4 regions of the Evansella sp. AB-rgal1 genome follow, and region 1 is predicted to be linked to each of the others. Evidence: riboswitches for the same ligand, from Rfam matches in the RefSeq annotation. Region 1 holds a riboswitch; each other region holds the start of a gene.
The links. Region 1 has a riboswitch for cyclic di-GMP ahead of ACERII_RS06835 (response regulator transcription factor). Riboswitches for the same ligand answer to the same signal wherever they lie in the genome.

Region 1 (4,767 bases):
GCTAAATCACCTATAAAAAAAATGAAAATTACAAAATACACAAAAATAGCATTATTCTCTTTCCTATTGATTGTAGGTGCAGTGATTTTTCATATAACTGAATCTATAAATAATAAGTTTGAACAAAAAGACTTACAACAATTAGCTCTTTATGAAGAAATTGAAAAAAGAGATTTAAAAGTGGAAGCAGTTCAATATGAAATGGAAAGAATTCAAGAAGAATACAGAAGTCTGCAAGAGGAGGCCCATGAAGTTCAACGTTCTATCGAATTGTTTAAGGCATATGAAGAACAATTGTCCGAACTAGAATTGGATATACCAGGCGGTATTGATGGTAGTGGTGGAATTGAATTTAGTGAGTATTTTGACAGTAATGATGATATTTCTGCAAGGCTAATGGCGATGAGAGAAGAGTTACCAAGAATTATCGAAGAATTTGAGCAAACAGTTTCTCGTTTACTTGAGTATGAAGAAGAACTAAAGAAAATTCCAACGTTAATGCCTACTTCGGGTGGAAGAATAACATCTAGATTTGGAAACAGAAACGATCCTTTTTCAGGAGCAACTTCTTTTCATTCAGGAATTGATATTGCAGGACCGTTGAACTCTCCAATTTACGCTACTGCTGACGGTATTGTATTAACTGCAGGATGGGACGGACCATTAGGGAGAGCGATAACAATTCAACATGGGGGAACATATGAAACGATATATGCTCATCTAAATAGTATTGCTGTTTCTGTAGGAGACGAAGTAAAAAAAGGAGAAATTATTGGTGGGATGGGAACGACTGGGCGCAGTACAGGTGTACATCTTCATTATGAAATTAAGCGTAATGGAAATTATGTAAATCCATATACTTATATGACATTTCATGAAAATAAATGAACGATACCATATAGAAATTTTGCAATATGTTCTTACTAGAACTTAGGATAAAAAGAAAGGAACATATCCTAATATATAAGGAGGTGTTTACCAGCGAAAGCTGGTACTAATATGTTTTCTAAACAAAAGAATGATAGAAAAGTAAATGAAATTTCAACATTAATTGGTGAAGGAACATCTGTGGAAGGCTCTCTAAATATAGAATCCAGCATAAGAATTGATGGAAAGGTCTATGGTGATATTAAATCAGCTGGTGATGTTACAATTGGGAAAGAAGGATACGTGGAAAAATCAATAATTGCTAGAAATCTGTATATTGCAGGGACGATGAAAGGGAATGCTAAAGTTGAAAATAAGATTCATATTTTTGAATCAGGAACTTTAAACGGCTCTGCAGAAATGAAATCTATTGTTATTGACGAAAATGCACATTTCTACGGTAGAAGTTTAATGAAAGGTACAAATAAAAATAATGTTCATAAACCGAAAGTAGTAGAGATAGAACGAGAAAAAGAAAAAGAAGTTATAGAAAGCACAAAAGAAGAATATAAGGAAAAAGAAAAGGATAAAGCCATAAGTGAATAAAAACGGGAGAGAAAAAGGTATACCTTTAAAGGTATACCTTTTCTGTTTACTTAATTTTATATGGTTGGTACAAGGGTGAGACAAAAGAGAAAAACAAATATGTTTAACAAAAAGGAGAAATCTTGTTGAATTATGTAAAATAATAGATTAAAATAGAATAAAGTAGGACATTAGTTTTAGTCCGATAGAATTAAATATTTGTAAAAGGGCAAACTTATTGAAAAATAAGGACGCAAAGCCAAGGGCCTAATCTAACGATAGAACGGCAGCCGGTTGCACTAGATTTATTACTTATGTAATAGCCCTTTTTTCTGTGTAAAAAAGGGCTATTTTTTTATACTTTAGATGTTAAAAGTATAAAAAACTGCCTCTTCCCATTTAAATCTTGTGATAAACCAACTTTTTCGAATGTCAAATATAGGGGGAAATCAAGATGATGATAAGTTCAAAGACTATAAAGACTCATACAAAAGCGAAGATTATTATTTATCTAGATCAACAAAATTATATCTCATCACAAATTAAAAATGAGGTTACACATTTTTTTGAAGAGGTTCATATTAAACACAATATACCTACCGTCAATAAAAGTGGTGAAGATTGGATTTTTTATGTGTTAAATGATTTCTCAAATCAGGAATATGACAAGCTACGTTATCACTTACAATCATTAAATGTAAACGAATCACGAATACTTCTTGTAAGTGTTAACAAACTTGATAGAAATTTATTTCGATTCTTATCATTACAAATTTGTGGAGTTGTAACTTTAGAAACATTGCAAAATAACACTATAACAGTCATTTCTTCATTACTTACAAAAGGAGTTTTTCTTGAACCGAAATTCCATTATGATCTTGTAATGGAAATAGATCGTTTAAACAAGAGAGACAAACCTTTAAAAAAATTAGTGTTAAATAAAGAAAAAGTGAATGAACAGCTAACGAAAAAAGAACAGGACATTCTACAACTATTATTAGATGGACATAGTAACAGTAAAATTGCGGAACTCTTATTTTTTGCCCAATCGACTGTTAGTACTACAATAAGTGTGATATTAAAAAAGATTGATGCCAGCGATCGAACAGATGCAATAGTAAAGGCAATTCGTATTGGTTGGGTTGATGGTTTTCGATAACAATATATTTTTATAATTATAATTGATAAAGATCCAATAGGGTCTTTTTTTCTTTACTTTTTTTCTTTACTTTTTTTCTTCCCCTTATCATAAAAACTTGTAAATTTTGTGTTTCATACTGTATTTTATTTTGATAAGAAAACTGACTCATATTATTGCTTCAATCATCACATTCTATGTTATATGGATTGACTCCTAATAAAAAGAGGGTGATGATTTGGATAACTCATTAGTTTACTTACGAGAATCGTTATCGAATTATACGGAAAAAGATGAATTATGTGAGCGTATGTTTAATAAGTTGGATAACAGTGATTACAAAACGAAAGAGGATTTTATTCGTGAACTTACAACAAGAGAAATCTCATTATTAGATACCATTATGAAAGATGAGATTGAATATGCAAAGCAAGAGCAAGACGAGAAAAGAGCAAAAGAGTTAAATGAGGTCTATGAGTTACTATTTTGATGGCTATCAATAAAGAGGAGTTTATTTGGCTAATCCAAAGTAATGTTAGGAGGTGAAATTTGTGGGAAAACATCGATCAACATCAAGTCAAAATCCTGCTGTACCTGCAGCACGCAGTGTCAATCCATTAGGTCAATCCCCAGACGATAAAGATGCAGGGGAAGTAATTAGTCAAGGTCATGAAGCTGCAAAGAAAAAAAATACTAAGTAATACAAAATACAGAAGGGTAGTTCAATGCTTAACTTGCTTGAATTACCCTTTCGATTTAAAGGAATATACTTTATTTTGTTTAATCCAATATCTCAATTGGAGTACATAGCATTAATATTAACAAGCACATAAAATATCTTGATCTATTGATCAAATAATTCTTCTTTTGATTGAAACTCCATATCACCGCTCCTTTCAATAGTACGTAAAATTCAAATTATTCAAATTAAAATTTACTCACCTATAACAGTTTTTTCCTGGTTACATAAACAATGACTAGGAAAAATAAAAGAGAAAAGGAGGTATGTGGAATGAGAAAAAGACATGGTCAAAAAAATGCCGCATTAACAAATAATCATACTCCGAAGGAAAGTTTACCGGTTGTGCATGAAGAATATAAGAGAAATATTCATAACCGTTCTAAAACAGGACCTAGGACTAAAGATTAATACAAGTAAAGGAGTAAGGTAATCTTGAATAAAAAGAAAAAAGAGAAAAAAGACATGAATGATATTCTTCATAACACTCCACACCATGGTCAAGTTGAAATGAACCTTGATTCAAATATTAGATCAGAAGAAAAAAAGACTAAGGAGTAAGAAACTGCTGCGTCTAGAGAAACATTATAAGGCGCAGCACTTTTTTTGCATACTTAGAAATGATAACTGGGTACAATATGAACATTATAAGGGAGGTGTAAAGAATGAAAGATACATTATCTTATGTTGAAAAGCTAGAAAACTTGTTCGTTTTATTGGAAACACGATCCATGTTAAAAGATACATTATCTAGTTATGATGATGAGGGGTTGAAAGAAGATTTAAGAAAGATTGAGCAAGAAATCCGTTCATATTCTACAGGTTTAAGCTGTGAAGAACTAGAAGAGAAAATCTCTATATCATTATTTACTCCTACAATATTAGAAGAAACTCAACACACCACAAATTTTAAATATGAATAATTTTCCTAATTTGATTAAAAATAATTACATAACATAAAAAGGGAGCTAACAGTATGAAAGAACATTCTATGAAGTTGGTTTTGTTAGGTATATTTTTCTTTGCTATTTCAAGTTTATTTATGAATGTCAGTGCAAATGAATTATCTATTGGAGACATACATCAAGAATGGTGGTGGAACAATGATCGAGATAAGGATCGTCAACAAGAACTACCAGATCCAGAAGGTGGTCCCGAGAAAGTAGAAAGACCTCGTAATCCTGTGTCAAATATTGTTCTACAGCAGCGGTATCCAGAGACAGTTGTTCTTCAAGGTCCAGCAACAGTAAACCAAGTAGCCTTAACTTTTGATGATGGTCCAGACCCTCGATTTACACCGCAATTATTAGATGTGCTTAACGAATATGGTGTAAAAGCTACTTTCTTTATTATGGGGGCAAGAGCAGAAGCTCATCCTGACTTGGTTCAAAGAATAGTGGAAGAAGGACATATAATTGGAAATCATACATTTTGGCAC
Region 2 (4,767 bases), on a different contig from region 1:
ATAGAAATTGGTTATTCTCTCTTACTAAGAGATGGTGAGAAGCGACACCGAGATCCATGTTTCGAAAATATTGGATCGCTTCTCCTGTGAAGAGGGGTATATGTTTGTCCTCAATCACGTCCTGAGGATAGCTTGCATACGTTTCTAGAAGGCTGTTTCGGATACATAATACCACCAAACAACGAATCTCTATGGGCGCGTAAGGTTTGTAGTACATCGCCTCTTCTGTTACAGGGAGAAATAATGTATCCCTTACTTCTTGTTCGTTCCATAAAGAGATCGCATCTACCAACCTAAGGTGTACATCATGTACAATTGTTTCTATGTCGGAGGTATCCTCAAGAAAAGGTGTTAACTGGGGTGTTAATATGTTTTGTATATACTCATCCACGCATGATATTGTGTCTTTCATTTTTTCACCTCTATGTTAGTGTCTTTTCGTAGTGTTTGGATTATACATGAAAAAAGAGGTATTACATTATGTTAAATGAGGGTATTTTTTGCGTCCAAAAAAAGTGTTGTGCACATATAATTTGCTGAAACCGCACATATAATTACGAAATCCGCACATATATTCCGTGAACCTGCACATATATTCACGCAACCCGCACATATATTCCACAAACCCGCACATATATCAAAAAGAAAAAAGCAAATTAGCTTTAAATCAATTTTAAGTTGCGTAGAATTTATAAATGTTACGTAGAACTCAACTGATATCCAATAAAAAAAGGATGGATCCCTAATTCTCCATCCTCAACTTGAATATTAATTCAACACAACAATCTTTCTCGCTGTTCCCTGGGCTGGGTAGGAATGAAGAACAGCTCCTGTGTGCCAAGCTTCCACAGACATGCCATCTTCAAACACATCGAAGTCCAACGCTTCTCCACCTTGATTCACAATTTCCGAATACTCATCAAAGCTAAACCAAATTTCGTTTTCTATTAAGATTCGTTCAAGCTCGTGATCGATTTTCACGATGGCACCAACGATATCAGGTTCTTCTCCGAGATCTTGAATCTCAATGGTGAGCATCTCCGGATCAATGAGCTCTTCGATTTCCTCCACTTTGTCCTGGGAAGAACTAGGGAGAGTAATGAATAACTTATTTTTCATCACATCAATCCAAGAGGAGTAAATATTCGCTTCCTTATACAAATTGTGTTCATTTAGAAGTTCTTGAGCACCCTCTAATTCCTCATGGGTAAACTGTACTCCTGCAAAATCAAGCTCATAAGCTACTTCCCAATGAGCCTCTATGAACTCTTTTATTTCATCCGTTCCATCAACCAAGTTAATCACAAGCCTATTACCATCCAAATAAAAATCTCCGTGTGCAATGTCATGTTTCGTTAAAAAGGGTCGTAAATCCTCTACGTCACGAATGGCATCAAAATCTGCATCTGCATCAGAAGCCCCACTATCAGGCGCCCGATCCCCTGAACGACCCGCATCTCCCGTAGGTTCGTCCATATCACCAGTACCACATCCTGCTAGGAAAACAAAAGTCACTAAACTAAACATAGCAATTTTCCAATATTTCATTTCATATCACCTCGTAATAAATTGTGTAAGTTAGTTGTGAAACGATAGAAAGCTAGGAAAAGTTTCACCTTTCTTTACAAAAAAATACCCTTACCTAAATGGTAAGAGCAGAACTTATGGAAGACTTGTTTCGTATGTAGTAAACTATTTTATCATCGTAAGACAGAAATATACACCATCCTACTTGCTTCATAAATATTGTTTTTATCTATAGGAAACTACCTCACTAAGGTGCAAAGGTTTACATAATCCAAAGCCTTGTCCAAAGGTAACTCCAAGATCTAATGCTATTTCTTTTTCTAACTCGTTTTCAATTCCTTCTACAATGATAGGAGTGTAAATGTCGTCTGCATAGTGAATGAGATGCTTCAATAATAGTTGCTTCTTTTTGGATATATGCAAGTCCCTCATTAAAAACTTATCTAGTTTGATGTATGCAACGTCCAAGTTCATCAGTGACTCTAGGTTTGAATAACCTTTTCCTACATCGTCAATAGCAATCTTGACATCGAGCTTATTCAGTTGTTCTATCTCATTTTGAAGTACCTGGTAATCAACAGTCAGCTGTGATTCAGACACTTCTAGTATAATTTCTTGACTTTTCAGTGTACCATCACTGATAATCTTTGTTAGAAAAGGAAGAAAGTTTTGATTAATAATTGTCGATGGGTAGACATTTAAAAACAAAATTCCATTTCTTTTCGTTTTGCCTGCTGATTTGTAGGCAACGATGGCTTTATGGATGGACCGCATATCCAATTCATAGAGCCTTTTCTCGTTCACTGCTTCCTGAAAAACATCCATTGGATTCTCATACATGTCTGTCCGCAATAGAGCCTCATAACCAAGAACTTTATTTTCCCTTAAGTGGTAGATAGGTTGGAAGCAGTGGGTGAATTGCTCTTGCTTTAAGAATTGATAAAACTTTGCATTCAAAACTTCGCACTCCTTATCTCGTGATGTAATAAAAAATGCACACCCAAAAAACAGGGCATGCATAGGCACTCTCCGGTTTTTCGGTAACTTGGCAGCCGTAGTTCTCACTTTAGGCCCATAGCTTTGCGTCCATATGTTTCCATATGTTTGCCGTTGTCGAAACCAAATATGAATAATTATTTATATTATAATTCAATAGTTACAAAAGTCCAATACTTTCGACAATTTTCGCCAAGTGTATAGGTGAACAAGGGGGAAAAGTACTATTTAGTTACCTGAAGTACAATTTGATAGAACATGTCTCTTCCTATTATTCTAGTAATAAGAGCATAATTATATGTAGTAGCGTGTGTTGATTGTTTGACTGAGTAAAAAAAGAGAGTGCTACCAATTAAAATGGTGACACTCATTTTTGGATTAGGTATGTTTACCTTCCATATAGGATGAAATTGTAGGAAACGAAGGATTTCGCTATCAATGACTTGACGATAAGCCACGTTTTTTCAAATATAATTTATGAATCGCCCTGTTGATCTACTTGTTCAAGAGCTTTTACAATATGATCTTTCAGAGGATCTGCAAGAGTTGATACATATAATGTACTTAAATGATATCTGTCGCGATAAACTAATACATTACCAATAACTGCGTGACACAATTCATCATCGCATAGGTAATCAGTTAAATCTGCGAAATACACATTGCTTGGCAAGCCTTCTGTATTTTCCCATGGTGGATTCTCTGATAAAACATTTTCCCTTGGAACAGCACAATCTTCCGCACCATTTACTTCTACACACTTTGGAATATCTTCCGGCATGGATGGATTGTCTCGGATCCCAAAGATAGTAGAAATTCCAACAAATTTTTCCCACATCTCGATGTATCCGTCAGGTATTGTGGCACCACTACTTACATTAGCTGTTGTAAAAATTAAATCTGGTGGGTTTTCTAATAAAGGTTCAACAACGTGTTCATTCCATTCAACACAAGAATCCCTTAGCAATCCATCAAAATCCTGAGTCGAGAATCTACAAGCATTCTTATTATATACATCAATCTGTAAGTTCAATTCCTCCGCAAATTCTTCTAATGCAGTAAACCAATGCCCAGTACGAGAGCCACCTACAAGACCGATAACAAAATCTGGATTGTTTGTTTCACCGTAAGAACATACTTTTACGCCTGGATCATCCATGCGAACAAAACAACCATCGTCATGATACGTAGGCATGGAACTGTTTGCATCAAGAGGTGTACCGATTGGTTGTACATCTTCTGCCGCAACTACATTTTTAAAAAGCACGTGAGCACCAGGGTAATCTTCAATGACAGCTTGTTGTCTAAATGCTTCTTCCACCTGTTCCAAATGTAAATCCCAATAGCTGTTTGCGGCTAAAACTGGAAGGAGAAATAGTAGTAAAACGAAAGCTATTTTCCTTTTTGATTGTTTTAATGACAATCCTCTAATCGGAGATTCCACTAATTTCGTCGATAGAATAGACAAGAGGAATGTAAGGCTAAGTATAGCCATCCCCCACAGTATGGTAACGGAATCTGTTCCGAAGTAGGCATAATAAAAGATTAAAAGTGGCCAATGCCATAAATAAAATCCATAAGAAATACTTCCGAAAAACATCAGAGGTTTTGAGCCCAAAAGTTTTTCGACCCCAAATTTAGTTCCGTTCTCTGACGCGATAATAATGAGTACAACACCAGATATCGGTAATAATGCTGCGTATCCTGGGAATACGTTTGACACAGGTAATAAAATACCTGTAAAAGCAATAATACTTAAGCCTGCCCAACCAATGATGGTACTTGCCATTTTGTTGAGAGATAAATAGGGAAGTAGTAATGCTAAAATTCCCCCTAAACTAAATTCCCACACACGAGCAAAGGTGTCAAAATAAGCCCAAGGTTGATTTTGAGAAGTAATAAAAATAGAATAGGTTAGCGATGTAATAAAAATAGTAATTAAAACGAATAATAGAGTTTTGCGAAGGGGCGTTTTAAACACTTTTTTTGCAAAAACAAACGCTATGAAAATGATAAGTGGCCAAGTTAAGTAAAATTGACCTTGAATAGACAATGCCCAAAAATGTTGTAATGGACTTGCTGCATTATTTTGAGCTAAGTAATCTACAGCGTTAGTAGCTAACAGCCAGTTTTGAAAATAAAAAGCTGATGCATAAATTTCCGACATAATTTGTTTCCACTGAACTTGTGGTAAAAGAAGAAAAGATAATATAGTAGAAAAAAGAAGAACAATAAGTGCAAGAG
Region 3 (4,767 bases), on a different contig from region 1:
CATCTGTAACATTTTGGGCACTTTGTGAGATAAGCGTTACACCTGTCGTTACTTCTTGAACCATCCCTGAGCTTGTAGAGGCATTTTGCGCCTGCGTTTCTGCTCCAAGCGCAACCGTTTGTATTGCTGCCGCAACTTGCTTACTAATTTCCGCTGACTGTTCCGATGTAGCAGAAAATTCCTCTGCAGAAGATGCCACTTTTTCCGAAGTTACTTGTATTTGTTCTACCATGTTTCTAAGGTTTGCAACCATAATCTGAAACGAGCTAGCTAGTTCTCCAACCTCATCCTTATTCGTAACTTTGATATCCGTTGTTGTTAAATCACCACCTGCAATATTTTTTGCAGCTGTAGAGAGAAGCTTGATAGGCTTAACAAAGGATCTTACAAATAGCACAACAGCAATACTAGTGATTACTAAACTTGCAACAATGACTAGAAGAATTCCATTAGCTAATTCCTTTATACTAGAAGTATATTGCTCTACCGGCATATAGGTTATGACGTAAAAACCAAAATCTTCATTTTTCTCAAAGGCTACAATATTCTCTACGCCATTTAACATAATGAATCCATTGCCTATACTTTCTTCTCCCATTTTTTCAAAAAAAGGTAGTAGATTCTCTTCCTCACTAAAGTTAAGATTCAGAGTAAATTCCTCTTCCTTAGAGGCAATAGTTAATCCACTTGGATCTATAATCATTGTGTGTATAGAATCATCGTCATTTCCTGTTACTAACTGCTCTGTTAATTTATTCACATCCAATGCAATGACGTAAACAGAGATTACTTCCCCTGCATTATTAAGAATAGAATCGGAAACAGCAATTACTGGCCTTCCAGTTATGGGAGAATACATATAATCACTTGCAGCAACTCCTGGATTCTCTAGCTGCTCATAATAATAAGCCTCATTCTCCCGATCAAAAACGTGTCCTACGGATGCTCCACCTACACCATCAACAAAGGCGCTTCCATCAAAAGAATAGAATACATTTTCATATAATCCATCTGCATTAGTCATTTTCTCTTCTAATCTATTTCTTATTCTAGTAAGCTCGCTTTGATCCACTTCATTTGTGTCTTCTAGATTGATAAAAAAGTTACGAACATAAAGATCCTCAACAACGGAATCAGCCAATGCGAATTGTGAAGCAAAAACAAGGTCAACTTGACTATTCTTCTCATTGGTAACATGTGATAGTGAGTTTATGACCTCTTCTTCTAATGCCTCAGAAGATTGATGGGTAGTATAAAACAAATTAACCAGCATAGGAACTACGATACATAGTAATGTGATGAATGTTATTTTCGTAAATAAACTATTTCTTATTGATATCTTCTTCATTTGTTCTTTTCTCCTTTTATAGTGATTTAATCACTTTTGTTGCGTTTCTTGTGGGGGCTACTTCATTTTTTTCCTAACAACTTAGATAGAAAAGCGGTTTACAACGAACATCTAGCTATATGCGTACTAAAACATGATAGCTTGTCGTTTTCGTAGACTTTCTCCCTTTAGTAAACTTCCTTATTTCAAAAGTATAAAAAACCCACCTCAAAAAAAGGTGGATGGGTATCCTCGCTTTTTTTGCAACCCGGCCATCGTAGCTTACACTAGTTATCAGTAGTCATTCCTTGATAACTAAATACGCCTTAGATCCGTGGCTTTGCGTCCTTACCTTTCGAGTAAGTATGCCTTTTTCAAAATAGGTATTTTGTCCTGGATCTAAATATACATTCGACAAAAAGAAATATCAATTTATATGCTTGGATGATAATAGATAAGACAGATGTTTATAAACAGAGAATGATGGAAAGACAGTAGAAAAAAAGAGAACAAGGTCAATTTGCACCCCTGCTCTCCTTTTCTTCATCTAAAGTAACAAAACAACTGTAGCATTATTATTCCTTAGTGTGTACACTTTCAAGTCACGAGCGCTTGCTACTCCCACACCATATTCAAAATATTCGAAACTCAAATTCTTCATTTGCCATCTTTATCTTATCTTCATGCTTCACTTTCATTCTTTCCATTGGCTGAAGCCTTACTCCATTGACATATGTGCCATTACGGGAATTGTTATCCTTAATAAAATAAACACCATCTGAAGAAAGGATTTTTGCATGCACTCGTCCTATCACTTTACTGGAGAGCGTGTAATCCGTATTGTTTGAGTCTCTTCCAATCGTAAACGTGCTTTTTGTAAGTATAATTTTTTCATTGGTAGAGAGGAGCAGAAGATGAGGTTTGTAAGCAACATCGTCCAGTGTCGTCGTTCCTTCTACCTCCTCCATTTCCAATGTACCAAGAACAGTAGTTCCTTTTGTATCCTCTGGCCCATCTTCTCCATCACTTCTCTGTAAAAAGAAGGAGGTAGATTGAACACTCTCGTTATGAGCCGAAAGGAGGTCTGAAGGAGTACTCGTTTTGCCTTCCTTCTTATCTTGTATCCTAGAGGAATAGGCATCTATGGAGTTATTAGTAGGACTATAAAAGTGTGCATTCCCCCCCATATCCAATACCGGAGAAATACTCCCAGTGGCTTCCTCTATACCACCCATTTCCATTAATTTTTCTTTTAAAGCAGATATATCACTTGTATCTGACTGAATCAAATAATTATGTAACTTGACGAAAAAGACAAGGTCATCCGTTTCTTCAAAGGGAAATTTCGAAAGTATCTTTCGGAAAAACTGCAACAGTGTGGTGGTTTCCAAGTCACTTGGTTGAAATGGTACATAAATAAAATACGGTTGATTATATTGGTCTAGATAAATATATCGCTCGTGTAAAACAAGCTTATTTAAGTCAACCTCATTCTCTTGAAAGTTTGTTATAAGCTTCAAAATAGGTAAGAAAGAGGTGACGATTTTCTCCTTCGTCAATCCTTCACCGAAATGTTTCTCAAGCGTAATCATATTCTCTAAATGATAACTAAACTCCCATCCGTTAGCTTGTTCAGCCAAAGCGAAGGGAACAAGTCCAGAAACACCTTCATCATGTGTGCTTAAAGACTCTAATTCTTCCCTTCGCAAAACTTCGCTTCTATTTAGCAATTTCACTAATTGTCCATCATTATTAGATGAGAAATCCAACCATTTAATCATGTTACCGACCCCTAAAATAATTAATCTATATATTTACATTTTAAGAGAATTAGCCTTATTAACTAAGTCTCTTTCATTCCGCTCCAGTAAAGCTGCCATGTTATTTAAATAGTTTATATTCAATTGTACTCTTCTATCCGAAGACATTACTAGATTGGACGTCATCCAAAGAACCCGATTTAAACCGAACACATCATTCACGTCTCCACGTAGCATATTCACTCCATGATTCAATTGATTAATCCTTTTTCTTATCGTTTGTAATCTAGCACTATAATAGGCGGTTCTTGGTAGGTTAACTTTCATATACGGCTCGATAGATATTCCTGGTCCGCTAAATATCCCCGAAACTACATCTTTCATCTTTCTAGCGCTAGACATCATATTATTAAAAAAGGATTTTGTACCATCAATGAGCTTTTTGGAAAATTGCCCAACTTTTTTTAGCCCACTAATATACGAATCTATTGTTCGTTTTGCTTCTTCCATTAACCCTTTTATTGTTGTTTCAACTATAACAAGTGCACCATTTACAATCGTATAAGTAAGGCTACCAACTAAATTCTTAAAGTTTTCCCCTGCTTGTTTCAAATCTCCTGTTATTATTGCACCGAGAGTTTCCATGCCTTTCATAGCTGTTTCCACAATAGGGTTAGCGATCCTTCTGGTTGGTGATGGCCCTTCTATCCACTCAGAAAATTCCCCACTCTCTTTAAATGTAACACTCACTAAACTATGAGGATAAATTGGATTGATATGATCCACCCAACTGTTTTTGCTTATCGTTACTGTCTTATCAACATAGGGAGCAAAGCCAAGAGCGGAGACAAAATCTCCCGTGTGTACAATAAACGTGTAATTGTCACTCATTAAGCTCTGTCGTTGCTCATTCGTTAAGTTTATCCAGTGAATCGGCTGCCCATTGACAACGTAGGCTTGCAAGGTGGGATCTTCAAGGTGATTGGTATAAACATGTGTTACTAGATTTCCCCCTTTAGAGTGCCCTAATAAAAGCTTCTCCCCATCAGCATGTGCCACATGTTTTTCATAAAAAGCATTTGCTTCCACCTGCTGCTGAATTTCTTTCCCAAACCCTGCTTCCACATTTGAATACCAATCTGTCCGCAAATGGTCCTTATCTGTAAGGTCTTCACTACCTCGATATAAAGCCGCTGCATTTCCATTTGCATCTTCAAAAGCATATCCAACAAATCCTGACGTTGATGCACCACTACTGTTATTTCCACTATTTGGATTATTGTTTTGGTAGCCTACTAATCTAATTTCTTGTAGGTTTGTACTGTTTTTCAGTATTTCTTCAATTTCTTTAATTTCTAACAAAACACCATCATCTTCTTCATCAGTATAATAGCGCCTTGCATCAGTAATAAATTGTTGAAGAGTTAACGACTTAACCCCCTGCCCCACATTCCTCATTGGATCAATATTGATATAAGACAGCCTTAGCAGTAAATAATGCTCTTCATCTGTTAAACTATTTAAAGGCATCGGCTATCTCTCCTCCATGCTTTCATACCAATCTGCCACAGCATCTTCATTATTGATCATATCTTTGAATCTTTCATCTATACTTATAATCCCATATACTTTCGCATTCAGATTATCCCATCCTATATTGTTAACAAAGGTCGTTCTTAA
Region 4 (4,767 bases), on a different contig from region 1:
TTTATCTATCATCATTAGTGAATTTTATTATGAGCGCAATGAAAAGGAAAAAGCATTGACTTATATAAAAAATGTTAGTGAGCTACTAGTTCATAAAGAGTACACTGGACTTCACCTGTCATTACAAATGATCAATTGTAAAATAAAAATTGCTGAAGGCGATCTAATTTCTGCTATGGAAATTATGAATATACTAGAAACAAATATCAATTCAGAAGGTGATAAATGCCGAAGATTGATAGCAGCTCAAAAAGTCCGAATCGCGATTGTGGCAAATAATATAGAGAATGTCTCAAATTGGCTTAACCAGTGTGAATTAGATGTAAATGGTGAGATAAGTGATCAGAATTTATTTGATTATATCGTCTTAGTAAGAGCATATATGTTTATTGATAAAATAGATGAAGCTAAATTTTTACTTGAAAGATTAATTCCACTGGTTGAACAGAAGGGAAGTATTGGAATTCTAATTGAGGTATATAACTTAAAGTCCCTTTGCTGTTATAAAATGGAAGATTATGAGCGGGCAAAAGTGCTATGTAAGCGAAGTTTAGTTTTAGGAGAGAAGTATGGATATTATCGGATATATATAGACGAAGGTAAGGGGATGTTAGAGCTATTACAGTTTTTGGTTAATACTTATCTTCCAACAATAAAAGAGAGAGGGTTAGAATATGCAACGCAGTTAGTTAAAGGATTTCCTGGTACAAATAATAATAGGTTAGATATTACCTGTGATAAATATAAATTAACTAAAAGGGAGCGAGAGGTGCTAAGTCATCTTTGTAACGGATGTTCTAATCAGGACATCGCAACAAATCTTTTTATTAGTGTAATAACAGTTAAGGTTCATCTCAAAAATATTTATCGCAAATTAGATGTGAAAAATAGGTCTCATGCGATTGTCAAGGCGAATGAACAAAACGTGATAGAATAGAAACTAGATACAAAGGATGCAACAATATACATGTGAGCACTGATTAAGTAAGACTTTCTACTTTTTACAGTGCTCACGAATGTATCTTTATTCCATTTTCTCATTTTCAAATAATTTACTAACTTGTTCTTCTGCAAATTCTCCTACTATTGGTAGTTTATACAGTACACCGTTATATGCTTTATACATGAGAAAAACCCATAATACGAGCCAAAGTGGCATAATTAGTAGTGTTGTAAGTATCCCTATAATTGGAATAATTCCTAAAACCATACTTATGATGAAAAGTCCTCCGAAAGTAATAGTAGATTGAAGTGCATGAAATCTTATAAACTTGTTCTCTTTCTCTATAAAAACTAAGATTAATCCCGAAAGAAACGTTAATACATATGCAACAAGACCCCCAATATTCTCATCTAAGCCAGTAGATGATTTCTTTTTTTCATTAGTTGATACTTTTTCCGTTGAAGTGGTTTTATTCGTTTCTGTATCCATGAAAAACCTCCTGAAGTATTTTTTATATTGTCATCGTAGCAAACAGGAAGACCGAAGCATATTATCCGAAAGTATAAATTTTTTGTAAAAATGGAAAAAACAATTTGAATAATTCACAAAATGAGCCCATAATAGAGATATTAAAATGGTAATTAATACAATTCCCACTAGGGGTTTGGTTAGGACAATAGATGTTTGGAGTAGCGTTTTTTCTATAGACAATTAGATTGTAAGTAAGGAGGAAAAGTTGTGGTCAAAGTATTAATTGTGGAGGATGACCCAGATATTCGTGAACTAACATCCCTTTACTTACGTAAAAAAGGCTTTGATGTGTTTACTGCCGCGAATGGGTACTCAGCTTTGACAATTGTAAATGATAACTTACCCGAAATAATTTTATTAGATATTTTGTTGCCCGGAATGGAAGGGTATGAATTATGCAAGAAAATAAGAAATATTACAAATGTTCCAATCCTTTTCTTAAGTTGCAAAAGAGAAGCTTGTGATAAAATAAAAGGTTTTGAAGTTGGTGCGGATGATTATATCACAAAGCCTTTTGATCTTGCGGAGTTAGAAGCGAGAATAAAGGTTCATTTACGAAGGTCACCAAATGTTTCAAATCCAAAAGGAAAGATATTTACATGCGAACATTTAGAAATAAACTTGGACAGCTGTGATGTTATTGTTGATGGTAAAGTAATTTCATTGTATAAAAAGGAATTACAGCTACTGATACTTCTAGTGGAAAATCCCAATCAAGTTTTTAGTGCCGAGCAGTTGTACAATCAAATCTGGGGAATAGATAGCTTAGGAGATTTAAAAACTGTGATGGTACATATAAGTAATTTGCGCCGAAAAATAGAGAAAGATCCTACCAAGCCAAAGTTTATTCGCACTGTTAGAGGGTTTGGGTATAAGTTTACTACACCGATAAAAAAATGATAATATATATATTAATGTCGACAAGTGCAATGAATTGTTAGTAAATTCTAAATTTTTTACCCAGTTTTAACCTTTGGTGCGTATAGTATATGTAGATGTGTCTTGTATAATGTCGGTACTTGTTGGACGCTTATTGAAGGGTGGTGGAGAGAGTTACGTAATTTTTTGTGGTTTGGTTTGTTGTTTCGACGTTGGTGTTTATCTTGAGTACATGAAGGGCTCCTTCTAGATAAGGGCAAATCTATTGAAAAGTAGAGGCGCAAAGCTTAGGGTCTAAGGGCTAATGCATTGCCTATGATAGCCGAGTTACCTAGCAAGGTACAATGCTGAAGGGAGACTATGGGGAATGGAAAAAGTAAAAGAAAAGCCATTAGTTCTAGACAAGGAATGGGTTTTGCTATTAGAAGAAGCTAGGAAACTTGGGGTTACTCCTAGAGACGTTCGGATGTTTTTATTGAGATCGAAAAATGGGCAATAATACATCTACATAAAATTACAATATAAGCTGTCATGTAAGGGGCCTTACATGACAGTTTTGTGGTTCAATCCTTTTTGGATATATCCTGAACTAGCTGATCTAATCTTTCCATCATATTTTTAAGGGAGGTAGTAGTTTCATTGAAGTTTTCTAACATAGCCAATTGTTGTTCTGAAGAAGCAGATATATTCTCGGTACTTTTTTGATAGTCTTGAGATACAGTAGTCATTGAATTGATAGAATGCTTTACTGCATCTACTTTACCAACAATTGATTGTGATTTTTCATAGGTGTTGTTTACGTCTTCATACACTTTTTTTGAATCTTGTACAATCTTTTCAAATAATTGTCTTGTCATTGAAACTTGATCCAATCCTAATTCTACTTGTTTATTTGTCTCTTGCATAACTCCATCTGCTTCTTTCGTATCCACTAATAAATCCTTGATTATATGAGATACTTGGTTTGCGTATTTACTTGATTGATCGGCAAGTTTCCTTACTTCATCTGCAACAATTGCGAATCCTCTTCCAGATTCTCCTGCACGTGCTGCTTCAATTGCTGCATTTAATGCTAGCAAATTTGTCTGCTCTGCAATATCAGACATATACACTAAAGTTTGCTCAATTTCAGAAGATCGTTCTTGAAGGTGTTTGATTACATCATTCATTTGTTCTACGGCTTTTGAAATACTTACCATTTGATCTTCTGTATTATTCATACTGGTTTGTCCTGTCTGAGCAACGGCAAGGGTATGCATCGACGACTCTTTTGTTTCGTTTGATTGTTTAGATATACTAATCATATCCTGCGATACTTCTTCCATTGCTTGATGACTTGACTTTGCATGATGTAATTGATCGTATGCTCCTTGTGCAATGGTTTGAATAGCCTCAGAAATTTCTCCAGTTGCTGCCGCTGATTCCTTTGAACCTTGTTCTAAATGATTTGCACTAATGAGAACTTCTTTGGAAGTAGTGGATAAGTGATCAATAATATCTTTTAATACACTTCGTTGGCTTGTTTCTCGTATTTCTACTTCAGATCTATAGCTTGTTTGTGCTGCTATTTGAACGATGATCACAGCGCTCGTAATAAGCAAGAATACAGCATGAATCATTAGGAGTACAAATGAATACTCACTCGTTCCAGCGATTAATTCTGGTGCTAAAAAATATCCCCCCACATGTTGAACGGCAAAAATAATCGTGCTCGCTACGATTAAACGTATACTCTGAAAAAAGGCTAATGCAGCTAGTACCATAAAAATAGAAAAATGATATTCTACTAAGCCGTCACCTACAGCAATAATGGATATACTTCCGAATGTTAGTCCTAGCATTAACACCGGTGGTAAATAAGGATGCTCTTTGTTTTTCGTATATATGAGTAAAGCTAATAATAAAAGTAGGATAGGAATACTAAAGAAAATGTAAAATAAAATTGGCGTTATGGAGCTTTCTGTGAAATGAGCGTGATGAGAAGTTTGGATTACTTCATCTAGGAAGTGAAATTGATGGTGTAGAAAATAAATGATAATAGATAAAAGTGCAACGAAACCAGTGAAACACAGCATAAGTAGATTTTTTCTTTGCTCCATGTGGACCTCCTGAGGCAATGCCATGATAGATAGTATTGTTAGTATATCTCACATGAGAGTATTTGAGAATGGTACCATTCTACAGTGTTTTGCTATGTGGAAAAAAGTTAGTGTGGAATGGTGCATTGAAATTTTGTCCAATCCTTGTTTAAATAGGGGGAGTGAGGTGAAGATCTGTTATGGAAGAAAAGAGTAGAAATAAGAGTAAATTTCAATCGTTTACACTACTAGGAATGGGAATTCTATTATTAGTTGTATTTAGTGCGATAAATTTATTCGGTCTATATCCTAATAACTATAGTTACGAAGAAACGA

Region 2: another riboswitch for cyclic di-GMP. It lies ahead of ACERII_RS24270 (EAL domain-containing protein); the one in region 1 lies ahead of ACERII_RS06835 (response regulator transcription factor).
Region 3: another riboswitch for cyclic di-GMP. It lies ahead of ACERII_RS21835 (methyl-accepting chemotaxis protein); the one in region 1 lies ahead of ACERII_RS06835 (response regulator transcription factor).
Region 4: another riboswitch for cyclic di-GMP. It lies ahead of ACERII_RS14670 (anti-repressor SinI family protein); the one in region 1 lies ahead of ACERII_RS06835 (response regulator transcription factor).

Annotation. Positions count from the first base shown of each region.
Region 1 is NZ_JBGUAU010000006.1:139,251-144,017, reverse strand. Features, by position in the region: gene ACERII_RS06845 (M23 family metallopeptidase) at 1-888, shown strand, start outside; gene ACERII_RS06840 (bactofilin family protein) at 1,000-1,473, shown strand; cyclic di-GMP riboswitch class I at 1,671-1,754, shown strand; gene ACERII_RS06835 (response regulator transcription factor) at 1,907-2,611, shown strand; gene ACERII_RS06830 (sporulation protein) at 2,829-3,080, shown strand; gene ACERII_RS06825 (hypothetical protein) at 3,142-3,291, shown strand; gene ACERII_RS06820 (hypothetical protein) at 3,603-3,740, shown strand; gene ACERII_RS06815 (hypothetical protein) at 3,765-3,890, shown strand; gene ACERII_RS06810 (hypothetical protein) at 3,995-4,252, shown strand; gene ACERII_RS06805 (polysaccharide deacetylase family protein) at 4,306-4,767, shown strand, end outside.
Region 2 is NZ_JBGUAU010000046.1:19,191-23,957, forward strand. Features, by position in the region: gene ACERII_RS24260 (hypothetical protein) at 1-412, opposite strand, end outside; gene ACERII_RS24265 (hypothetical protein) at 769-1,548, opposite strand; gene ACERII_RS24270 (EAL domain-containing protein) at 1,753-2,484, opposite strand; cyclic di-GMP riboswitch class I at 2,564-2,646, opposite strand; gene ACERII_RS24275 (acyltransferase family protein) at 2,999-4,767, opposite strand, start outside.
Region 3 is NZ_JBGUAU010000034.1:26,663-31,429, reverse strand. Features, by position in the region: gene ACERII_RS21835 (methyl-accepting chemotaxis protein) at 1-1,348, opposite strand, end outside; cyclic di-GMP riboswitch class I at 1,587-1,707, opposite strand; gene ACERII_RS21830 (DUF6382 and FHA domain-containing protein) at 1,960-3,108, opposite strand; gene ACERII_RS21825 (Mbeg1-like protein) at 3,142-4,617, opposite strand; gene ACERII_RS21820 (hypothetical protein) at 4,621-4,767, opposite strand, start outside.
Region 4 is NZ_JBGUAU010000016.1:52,811-57,577, forward strand. Features, by position in the region: gene ACERII_RS14655 (winged helix-turn-helix domain-containing protein) at 1-937, shown strand, start outside; gene ACERII_RS14660 (DUF4870 domain-containing protein) at 1,025-1,432, opposite strand; gene ACERII_RS14665 (response regulator transcription factor) at 1,682-2,374, shown strand; cyclic di-GMP riboswitch class I at 2,599-2,688, shown strand; gene ACERII_RS14670 (anti-repressor SinI family protein) at 2,721-2,852, shown strand; gene ACERII_RS14675 (methyl-accepting chemotaxis protein) at 2,917-4,452, opposite strand; gene ACERII_RS14680 (hypothetical protein) at 4,632-4,767, shown strand, end outside.